Regions from separate parts of the Comamonas sp. Z1 genome, predicted to be linked through region 3. Evidence: riboswitches for the same ligand, from Rfam matches in the RefSeq annotation. Region 3 holds a riboswitch; each other region holds the start of a gene.
What was found. A riboswitch is a leader RNA that binds a small molecule or an ion and turns the genes downstream of it on or off. The one in region 3 is predicted to bind glycine.

Region 1: linked by a shared signal. The riboswitch ahead of gcvT (glycine cleavage system aminomethyltransferase GcvT) and the one ahead of FSY45_RS17035 (trimeric intracellular cation channel family protein) in region 3 are both predicted to bind glycine.
Region 2: linked by a shared signal. The riboswitch ahead of FSY45_RS09625 (D-amino acid dehydrogenase) and the one ahead of FSY45_RS17035 (trimeric intracellular cation channel family protein) in region 3 are both predicted to bind glycine.

Annotation. Positions count from the first base shown of each region.
Region 1 is NZ_VOQT01000001.1:155,263-158,534, forward strand. Features, by position in the region: gene FSY45_RS00705 (MBL fold metallo-hydrolase) at 1-558, shown strand, start outside; gene FSY45_RS00710 (energy transducer TonB) at 572-1,162, shown strand; glycine riboswitch at 1,251-1,361, shown strand; glycine riboswitch at 1,381-1,506, shown strand; gene gcvT (glycine cleavage system aminomethyltransferase GcvT) at 1,571-2,707, shown strand; gene gcvH (glycine cleavage system protein GcvH) at 2,830-3,204, shown strand; gene FSY45_RS00725 (MolR family transcriptional regulator) at 3,252-3,272, shown strand, end outside.
Region 2 is NZ_VOQT01000004.1:162,995-166,266, reverse strand. Features, by position in the region: gene FSY45_RS09630 (amino acid permease) at 1-1,047, opposite strand, end outside; glycine riboswitch at 1,591-1,690, shown strand; gene FSY45_RS09625 (D-amino acid dehydrogenase) at 1,862-3,130, shown strand; gene FSY45_RS09620 (amino acid permease) at 3,231-3,272, shown strand, end outside.
Region 3 is NZ_VOQT01000009.1:155,076-158,347, forward strand. Features, by position in the region: gene mnmC (FAD-dependent 5-carboxymethylaminomethyl-2-thiouridine(34) oxidoreductase MnmC) at 1-441, opposite strand, end outside; gene FSY45_RS17035 (trimeric intracellular cation channel family protein) at 607-1,272, opposite strand; glycine riboswitch at 1,325-1,444, opposite strand; glycine riboswitch at 1,458-1,550, opposite strand; gene FSY45_RS28275 (hypothetical protein) at 1,794-1,922, shown strand; gene FSY45_RS17040 (fimbrial protein) at 2,080-3,114, shown strand.

The DNA.
Region 1 (3,272 bases), on a different contig from region 3:
AAGATCGTGCAGCACGACTGGTGGCAGGGCAGCGAGGTCGACGGCCTGCGCTTCACGGCCACGCCGGCCCAGCATTTCTCGGGACGCAGCCTGCGCGACGGCAACCGCACGCTCTGGGCGTCCTGGACCATAGAAGATCGCCAGGCCGACAGGCCGCTGCGCGTCTTCTTCAGCGGCGATGGCGGCTACTTCGACGGTTTTGCCGAAATCGGCAGGCGCTTCGGCCCCTTCGATGTCACGTTGATGGAGACCGGCGCCTACGACGCCCACTGGCCCTATGTCCATATGCATCCGGCGCAGACCGTGCAGGCACACCGGGATCTCGGCGGCCAATGGCTGCTGCCCATACACAACGGCACTTTCAACCTCGCCATGCATGCCTGGTGGGACCCCTTCGAGCAGATCCTGAGTCTGGGCAGGCAGCACGGCATAGAGATCGCCACGCCCATGATGGGTGAGCGCCTGGACCTGGATGCCCCCCATGCCGGATCGCCCTGGTGGCGCGCCTGCGCCGAGGCCGACAGCAAGGGACTGGATCTGCGCCCCGCGCAACCCTGAAGGTGCAACCCGCATGGCCGACAATGTCCTCATGGACATTTCGCGCACCTCACACCTTGCCGCCGCCTGCGCCGCGTCTCTGACCGCCTTGCTGCTCGGAGCCTGCTCCCACCTCTCCGATGGCAGCCAGCCCAAGCAACCACCGAATGCCGGCATCTCGATCACAGTTTCCGGGCAGCCGGAGCCGACGCCGGCTCCGCCATTGGACACGCAGCACAGGCGGCCACAGAGCATGGAATGGCCTGCCTGGATCAAGGCAGACTGCACACCCCCCGCCCAGCTCGATCGGCAACCGCAGCCACGCCGCCACACCACGCCTTTCATCAGCGCCCACTGGTTTCCGAACGGGCTGGAGACCACGGTGGTCTTCCGCCTGGAAGTCACGGCCCAGGGCGAACTCGGCCGTGTGGCCTACCAGCCCGCCGATACCGATCCCCGCATCGTGAAGTCCATCATGCGCTCGCTCGAACGCTGGAAGTTCAAGCCCGGCATGCGCCAGGGCCAGCCCGTGACGTCCTGCTTCGAACAACCCTACCAACTGGTGTTTCCGCGCCAGGAGATCGATGTTCCTCGTACGCCCGCCATGAACACAGAACCGCAGTGAGACCGCAAGCTCAATTCCAGCGATCTGTGCTCGAAAACCCCAGAATCCATCCGATTCGGTGGTGCAAGCCCCTTGCCCACCGCTAGAATCGCCAAGGTCAGGAGAGAGTGCCTGCAGCTTGAAGCTGCCTCGCACCGCCGAAGGCGCAGACCCCCAACCCGGTGTCAAAACGCTCAGGCAAAAGGACTGACAAGCGCTGCAAGGTGTGCAAACCTGCAGCGTCCCTTGCTGGAGAGAGATGCAGGCCGTCATTTCGTATGTGCGCCGGCATCCACCGAAGGAGCAAACTGCCCGATGCAATGCGTGCAGTGAATCTCTCAGGTAAAGCGGACAGCAGGGCAAGCCCGCCACGCATGGCCCAGTCATGCATGGCCACTCATTTTGGTTTGACCACCGGAGCGCTTGCCTGTGACTGCTGCTGACACCTCTTCCGATCTGCGTTCCACACCGCTGTTTGCACTGCACCAGAAACTGGGTGCCCGCATGGTGCCGTTTGCCGGCTACGCCATGCCCGTGCAATACCCTCAAGGCCTGATGGCCGAGCATCTGCACACGCGCAAGGCTGCCGGCCTGTTCGATGTCTCGCACATGGGCCAGTTGCTGTTGCGCGGCCCCGATGCCGCCGCCGCGCTCGAATCGCTGATGCCCGTCGATGTCATGGACCTGGGCCTGCACAAGCAGCGCTACGGCCTGCTGCTCGATGAACAAGGCGGAATTCTCGACGACCTGATGTTCGTCAACCGCGGCGAAGATCTGTTCCTCATCGTCAACGGTGCCTGCAAAGAGGCCGATATCGCTCATATCCAGAGCCGCATCGCCAGCCGCTGCGAGGTCGTCCCACTGCCCGAGCGCGCCCTGCAGGCCCTGCAAGGCCCGCAAGCCGTCACTGCCCTCTCGCGTCTGATTCCCGGTGTGACGCAACTGCTCTTCATGACCGGCAATTACTTCGACTGGCAAGGCCATGCGCTCTACATCACGCGCAGCGGCTATACGGGCGAGGACGGCTTTGAAATCTCCCTGCCCGGCGAAGCTGCCGAAGCCTTTGCCGAAGCTCTGCTGGCACAGCCCGAGGTGGCCCCCATCGGTCTGGGCGCGCGCAACTCGCTGCGCCTTGAAGCCGGACTTTGCCTGTACGGCAACGACATAGACACCAGCACCACGCCGGTCGAAGCCGCGCTGAACTGGGCCATGCAGAAGGTTCGCCGCACCGGCGGCGAGCGCGAGGGCGGTTTTCCCGGTGCGGCCATCGTGCTGGAGCAATTGCAGAACCCTCAGTCGCTGCGCCGCAAGCGCGTGGGCCTGATCGCGCTGGAACGCATTCCCGTACGCGAGCCTGCCGTGCTGGAAAACATGGACGGACAGCATATCGGCCACATCACCAGCGGCCTGCTCAGCCCCACGCTCAACCAGCCTGTGGCGCTGGCCTATGTCGAGCCCGACTACGCCGCCATCGATACGGAAATCTTCGCCATGGTGCGCGGCAAGCCCGTGCCCATGAAGGTAGTCGCCACGCCCTTCGTTCCCACCCGCTACTACCGCGGCTAGGTCTGCCGCCGCGCATGAGACGGGCCAGTTTGCCAAACAGCGGCCAGAACACCGCTAAAGTGCGAGCTGGACCTTTCTCAAACAACACCCGATTCCCCTGAATCCCCCATCTGGAGCTTTCCATGAGCATCAAGTATTCCAAAGAACACGAATGGATCAACGCCGCTGACAGCAATGCCGCCATCGTCGGCATCACCGTACACGCACAGGATGCACTGGGCGATGTGGTGTTTGTGGACCTGCCTGCCGTGGGCTCCACCTTCAAGGCCGGCGATGTGGCTGGCGTGGTCGAGTCCGTCAAGGCCGCTGCCGATGTCTACATGCCCGTGACCGGCGAGATCGTCGAAGTCAACGAAGCCCTGCGCGACGACCCGTCGCTCGCCAACAGCGACCCCCTGGCCGCTGGCTGGTTCTTCAAGGTCAAGATGAGCAATGTGGGCGAGCTCGAAGGCCTGATGGAAGAGACTGCCTACAACGACTTCGCCAAGGACAACTAAGCGTATCAACGGCCCTCGCATTGCGAAGGCCGTTTTTGCATGCAGCCATGAGCACCATTCTGTATTTC
Region 2 (3,272 bases), on a different contig from region 3:
CAGCCGGGAGAAGATGCGCGGTGCATTGCCCTCGGTCGCCATGTTGTAGAGCATGCGCGTGGCTGCATACATGCCGGAGTTACCGGCCGACAGCACCGAGGTCAGGATCACCGCATTCATCACCGTGGCCGCCGACAGCAGGCCCGCGTGCTGGAACACCAGCGTGAACGGGCTCACGGCGATATCGGCCACATCGGTGCGCAGCAGCTGCGGATCGGTATAGGGAATCAGAAAGCCGATGACGACAATGGCCAGCACATAGAACAGCAGGATGCGCCAGAACACCTGGCGAATCGCACGCGGCACGTTCTCGCGCGGATTCTCGGATTCGCCCGCCGCCACGCCCACCAGCTCCGTGCCCTGGAAGGAATAGGCCACGATCATGGCCACGCCCACAAAGGTCGCGAAATTGCCGACGAATGGCGCATCGCCCGTGGTCCAGTTCTCGAAGCCCGGTACATGGCCGTTGCTGATGATGCCGAACAGAATCAGCACGCCAGTGATCAGAAAGGCCACCACGGCCAGCACCTTGATCAGCGCGAACCAGTACTCGGCCTCGGCAAAGCCGCGCGCGGAAAACGCGTTCAGCCCCACCATCAGCAGCAGGAACAGGCCGCTCCAGAGGATGCCCGGCACATCGGGAAACCAGTAGGCCATGACCAGTTGCGAGGCCACCAGATCCACCGCCACCACCACGGCCCAGCTGAACCAGAAGTTCCAGCCCAGCGCAAAGCCGAAGCCGCGATCCACATAGCGCGAGGCATAGGTCGAGAAGGAACCGGCCACCGGCATGAAGGCAGCCAGCTCGCCCAGGCTGGTCATGATGTAGTACACCATGATGCCGATGAGCAGATAGGTGAGCACGGCGCCGCCGGGGCCGATCTGGGCGATGGCCGAGCCGGAGGCCACGAACAGGCCCGTTCCGATGGCGCCGCCAATGGCGATCATGCTCAGGTGGCGCTGCTTGAGCACCCGGTGCAAGCGGGGCTGGTTATCGTCACCATCACCAGTCGGCGCGAGCTGCTGGCTTGAGTTGGGTTGGGACATAAATGTCTTGTTGTAATGGTTTGCGCCCATCCGGACAAAACACCCAACCATCCCGCAGGCGCTGCGACAGGCAACGCAAAAAGGCGACCATGACGGTCGCGGGCAACAAGGACAAAGGAACGAAGCCATGACAGCAGAACGCCATGGCGGATAGGCCAGTTGCATCCTGAATCGGCAGCCACCCCAGTCGGGTGCTTCAATGGCAAAGCGGTGATATCGCCGGGCCCATTGACAGGCAAAGACGATATTTTGCCCAAATCCACCGCCGACCATGACCCGCCATGCCAATGCAGGGGCTGACTCTGGGGCTGCTCGGCGGCACTTGACAGCGTCTATCGCTATGAATTTAGAAGCACACTGCGCTTTAATAAATTCATTTTCATAGACAAATAATCAATATTCCCTTGAAGGATAAGCGGTAGGCGCTATCAAATAGCATGGGCCCGACATGAGCAGCCATGGCTGAGCCCTGGCGCAGAAGTCTAGAAAACCCGTATATCCAGGCGCCGCCATTCTTCCTACATTTGCCCACAGGCTCTCAGCCCGGTGATGCCGAGAGAGACTGCAGCGCAAACTTGGCGCATGCAGCGCCGAAGGAGCAACCGCCCCGGAAACTCTCAGGCCAAAGGATCGGCATCGCTTTCACACACTCTGAAGAATGTCCGGACGTCATCGTCCGCCGGGCATACCGAAGGAGCAAGCGAGCAGCGCCGCAAGGCCCTGCCTCGTGAATCTCTCAGGTCCAGAACAGAGGGGGCGTTCGCTGCGCATGTTGCGCACGGGCTCCACCCTTGACGTTTCTGGAATCTGAATCATGAAGACAATCGCCGTCATCGGCGGTGGCATCACGGGCGTGACCACCGCCTACGCCCTCGCACGCCGCGGATTTTCCGTCACCCTGTTCGAGAAGCAGCGCTATGCCGCCATGGAAACCTCGTTCGCCAATGGCGGCCAGCTCTCGGCCTCGAACGCCGAGGTCTGGACCCATTGGTCCACCATCGTCAAGGGCCTCAAGTGGATGTTCAAGAGCGATGCTCCGCTGCTGCTCAACCCCAGGCCCAGCTGGCACAAGATTTCCTGGTTCTGCCAGTTTCTCGCTGCCATCCCCCATTACGAGAAAAACACCGTGGAGACCGCCAGGCTGGCGATTGCGGCACGTGAGCACCTGTTTGACTGGGCGGCCAGCGAAGGCATTGACTTCGATCTGAAGCAAAAAGGCATCTTGCATATCTACCGCGACCGAGCAGGCTTTGAACATGCGGGCAAGGTTTCCCGGTTGCTGGCCAAAGGCGGTCTGGAGCGCCGCGCCGTGACACCGCAGGAGATGCGCTCCATAGAGCCGACCCTGTCCGGAACCTTCTACGGCGGCTACTTCACCGAGAGCGACTCCACGGGCGACATCCACAAGTTCACCAGCGGCCTTGCCGCCGCCTGCGAGCGACTGGGCGTGCAATGCCGCTACGGCCAGGAAATCGTGTCGGTGAACAGCAATGGCAAGCAGGCCAGCGTGACCGTGCGCCAGGGCCTGGAAACCGAGACCTCGACTTTCGACGCCATGGTGGTCTGCGCAGGCACGGCCAGCCGCGCCCTGGCCGCCCAGCTCGGCGACAGCGTCAACATCTATCCGGTCAAGGGCTATTCCATCACGGTGAATCTGCCGGACGAAGCCAGCCGCGCCGCAGCCCCCGTGGTGAGTCTGCTGGACGACGAGACCAAGCTGGTCACCAGCCGCCTCGGCGACGATCGCTTCCGAGTTGCCGGTACGGCGGAGTTCAACGGCTTCAACAAGGACATCCGCGCCGACCGCATCCGCCCGCTCATCGAATGGGTTCAGCAGTGCTTCCCCGGTGTCAGCACGCGCAGCGTCGTGCCCTGGGCTGGCCTGCGCCCCATGATGCCGGACATGCTGCCGCGCGTGGGCCCCGGCAACAAGCCCTGCGTGTTCTACAACACCGGCCACGGCCATCTGGGCTGGACCTTGTCGGCCGTCACCGCCGACATGGTCGGCGACCTCGTGCTGCAGTCCATGGGCAGCGCCAGCAGACAGCCCCGACCGGCCACGCTGAGCACCGCCAGCGCCTGACCACGACCTGAAAACCTCATCAACAAGCCAGACACGGCAGCTGCAGCGCCCCGTGAGGGGCAGCTGTTGCCGTGTGAATGGCAAAACGGAGACATACAACATGAGTCGAAATCATCCAAGCGCAGCCGGGGAGTCGCTGCAG
Region 3 (3,272 bases):
CGTCATCTGCTGCTTGCGCAGCATGGTCCTGGCATCGCCTATATAGAGCGTCAGCAGCACCTGGCCGTCATCAAAGGAAAGGCGATGCACGCCCGGCAGCAGTCCCCACCATTGCTCGGCCAGTTGTTCGCCAAGCGCGCGCAGTACCTCATCGGCCGGCAAAAACGCGAGCAGATCCTCGCGCGAGACAGGGTAGGCCTCCACCGAGACAAAATGCAGAATGCGCGGGCGTCTGGGATCGGCCTTCCATGCCGCCCAGGTGACCAGGAAATTCAGGCCGAAGCCAAAGCCGGTCTCCAGAATGCGCCACTGCGCTGCATCGGCCCAGGCTGCTGGCAGGTTGCAGCCACCGAGAAAAACCTGGCTGGCCTGGTCGAGGCCGCCGAACTCGCTGTGATAGCGATCGCCGAATCTGGAGCTATAGGGGGTGCCATCCGGCATCCATGTGATCGGTTCAGACATGGAAAGTGAAACTACATGGGTAATGCATGGCGCAGTCTAGGTCAGAGCAGCCAGGCAAGGGCCGCCCCGCAGCGATGACTGCGTCCCCCCTCCTGCGTAGCAAGAGAGGGGAAAGGCGCGCAGCGCCACAGGGGGAGCTCGATCTTATTCCCAGCGCTGCTGGTACGAAAAAACCGGCAGGCGCCATTTGAAACGAATGGCGGCCAGACGGAAGGCCAGACCGCCGGCAAAACACACGATGGTGCTGATATTGGGGCTGACATCCAGATAGCGCAGGCCCAGGAACATCAGGCATACCGACAGCGACACGCTGGCATACAGCTCGCGGCGGAACACCACGGGGACCTGGTTGCAGAGCACATCGCGCAAGATGCCGCCGCTGATGCCGGTAATCATGCCGGCCATGATGATGACGATGGTGGGGTAGCCCAGCTCCAGCGCGGTATTGCAGCCGATCAGCGAAAAGGCGATCAGACCCATGGCGTCCAGCAGCAGAAACACCTGCTTGAGCCTGTGCATATGGCGTGCAATCACGGTGGTCAGCAGACCGAAGCTGATGACCAGATACACATACTCAGGGTGCTGGGTCCAGCCGATGGGGTAGTGGCCCAGCACCATGTCGCGGATGGTGCCGCCTCCCAGGGCAGTGACAAAGGCGATGACGACGACGCCGAAGATATCCATATTGCGCCGGCCTGCGGCGAGTGCGCCGGACATGGCTTCGGCGGTAATGGCCACCAGATAGATGACCAGCATGACGGTGAAGTTGGAGGCCTGGAACGAGTCCAGCAAAGAGACGGAAGGAAGCATGAAGGCACTTGAAAATAGACCAGCCACTCACATCGGCGGGAGTGTCCGGCTTGCCTCTCCCGCTGTCCTTTTACCTGAGAGTTGCGCATGAGCACCTTCGCGGTGGACATGCTTGCCCCTTCGGTGAGCCCTGCAGACTTGTGGTTGCGGGCTGCTCTCCAGTTGGCGATATCCGGGTCTTGTCAGACCCACCTGCGGTACTTATTGCCTGAGCGATTATGGGAGTTTGCGCCTTCGGCGGGAACCCTCTAAAGGCTCCGCTCTCCCGCGGGATGGGCGCGATTTTAGCCAGTTTCAGCGACTTTATTCGGGTTAATACCTGTATTGGTGTGCTTCTGCGGCCGCCGGCGCAGGGTGCGCAAGGCCGGTCCGACCCCGCCATGGCTCGCGCAAGCCCGCGTTTTCGTCTGTGAAGCCGCCCGCCATAACACGCGGTGCTCTCGAAGGCTCGCTCATTCTTCAGGCGTTGACAGACTGCTTAGGGACGACACGAACCTGTCGCGGCATGCAGAAACGGCCCTTTGAACCGTTACGTGGCGGTCATGCAATTCGAACAGCTTGTGTGGAGCGTAAAACAGCTGTTAAAGACAGGCGGCGTGCAGCAACTGGTGTTGGCGATTGCTGCCGCTTCGGCATGGGGCTGTGAGTGACTCAGGTCAGCCTGAGGCCGACCTGATTGCAAGCCTGAGTGGGGGGAAGTTCAAACCTCGGTGAGAGCCGGCTCACGCCAAACTTTTGAGAAAAATCCTAGAAATCGCCATATGAACCGCAAATACCATCCTCAGAAAAGATATTTGTGGAATTTCAATGGCAAATCAACGATTTCGAAAACGCAAATTGATGCCAGTCATTTTGCGATTCTTGTGCACCTCGTTTCTTGTGGCTGCACCCATGGCTGCACAGGCTCAAGACATCTGTTCTATCAGGCTGGACGACGACCGAGTTGTTCCAACAGTTGACTTGAAGGTTCAGCCGTGGGAGACCGGGGATTTTGATCCATCGGTCCCAGAGGGAACAGTTATTAGTTTGAAGTACACTCAGGCCTCGGGCATTGGTGGGTATATTCAGTGCAAAAAGAAAATGGGTACAACGCTTTACACCGTTTCGACCAGTAGCCAGTCGGACGGTTATGGTACTTTCAAGACTTCCATCGCTGGCGTGGGTATCAGAATCAGAGGGGGCATAAATGCCGAGAATTGGTGGCCTCAATCGCGATATGACGAGCGCACCAACTATTTTCTCGCGCCAGCTCAAGAGTTTGTCGTGGAATTGGTAAAAACGGGGCCCATCACGGCAGGGGGATATATTAGTGGACTGATTGGTGAGTCCAGATATGTTGACCTGCAACATACCTATAGAAGAATCTATATGGAAGGACGCGGAATCGTGGTTGAGCCTAGAGTGCCGACATGCAAGCTCAATACCCCACTGGTTCCGGTATCTCTCGATAGCATCAGTGCTTCCGACCTGATGGATAACGGAAAAGGGCCGTGGAAGGATTTCAGCCTGAGCCTTGCATGCGCTGGGGGTGATACCGGAACAAGTACCAGAATGTTTGTTGTATTTTCGGATGCGCAGAACCCGGCGAATCGATCAACGACTCTGTCCCTTTCTGAGGATTCGGTGGCCAAAAACGTAGGTATCGAGATTCAACGAGAAAATGAAGAGCTCGTGAGCTTCGGGCCCGAATCGGGGGAGGTCAATCAGTGGATGGTTGGCGAATTTGGCAATGAGCCGGTGAATATCAAACTGAAGGCCCGTTATACCTGGACGTCGCTCGTACAGAAGCCGACGCCCGGCAGCGCGAATGCCGATGCCACCTTTGTCATCAGCTACAAATAAAGTGTGGCTGGCACGGCCCAGCAAACCGAAGGTTTGCGGTTGAGACGAGGTGCTGTCCCCCGCAGGAAAGCCACTTTTCTCTAATGAGAGAGACCAGGTGGCGGGATACAGGCTCCCCGCAACTTTCTCTTGGAAGAGAGCAGGTTTGCGCATCCGCC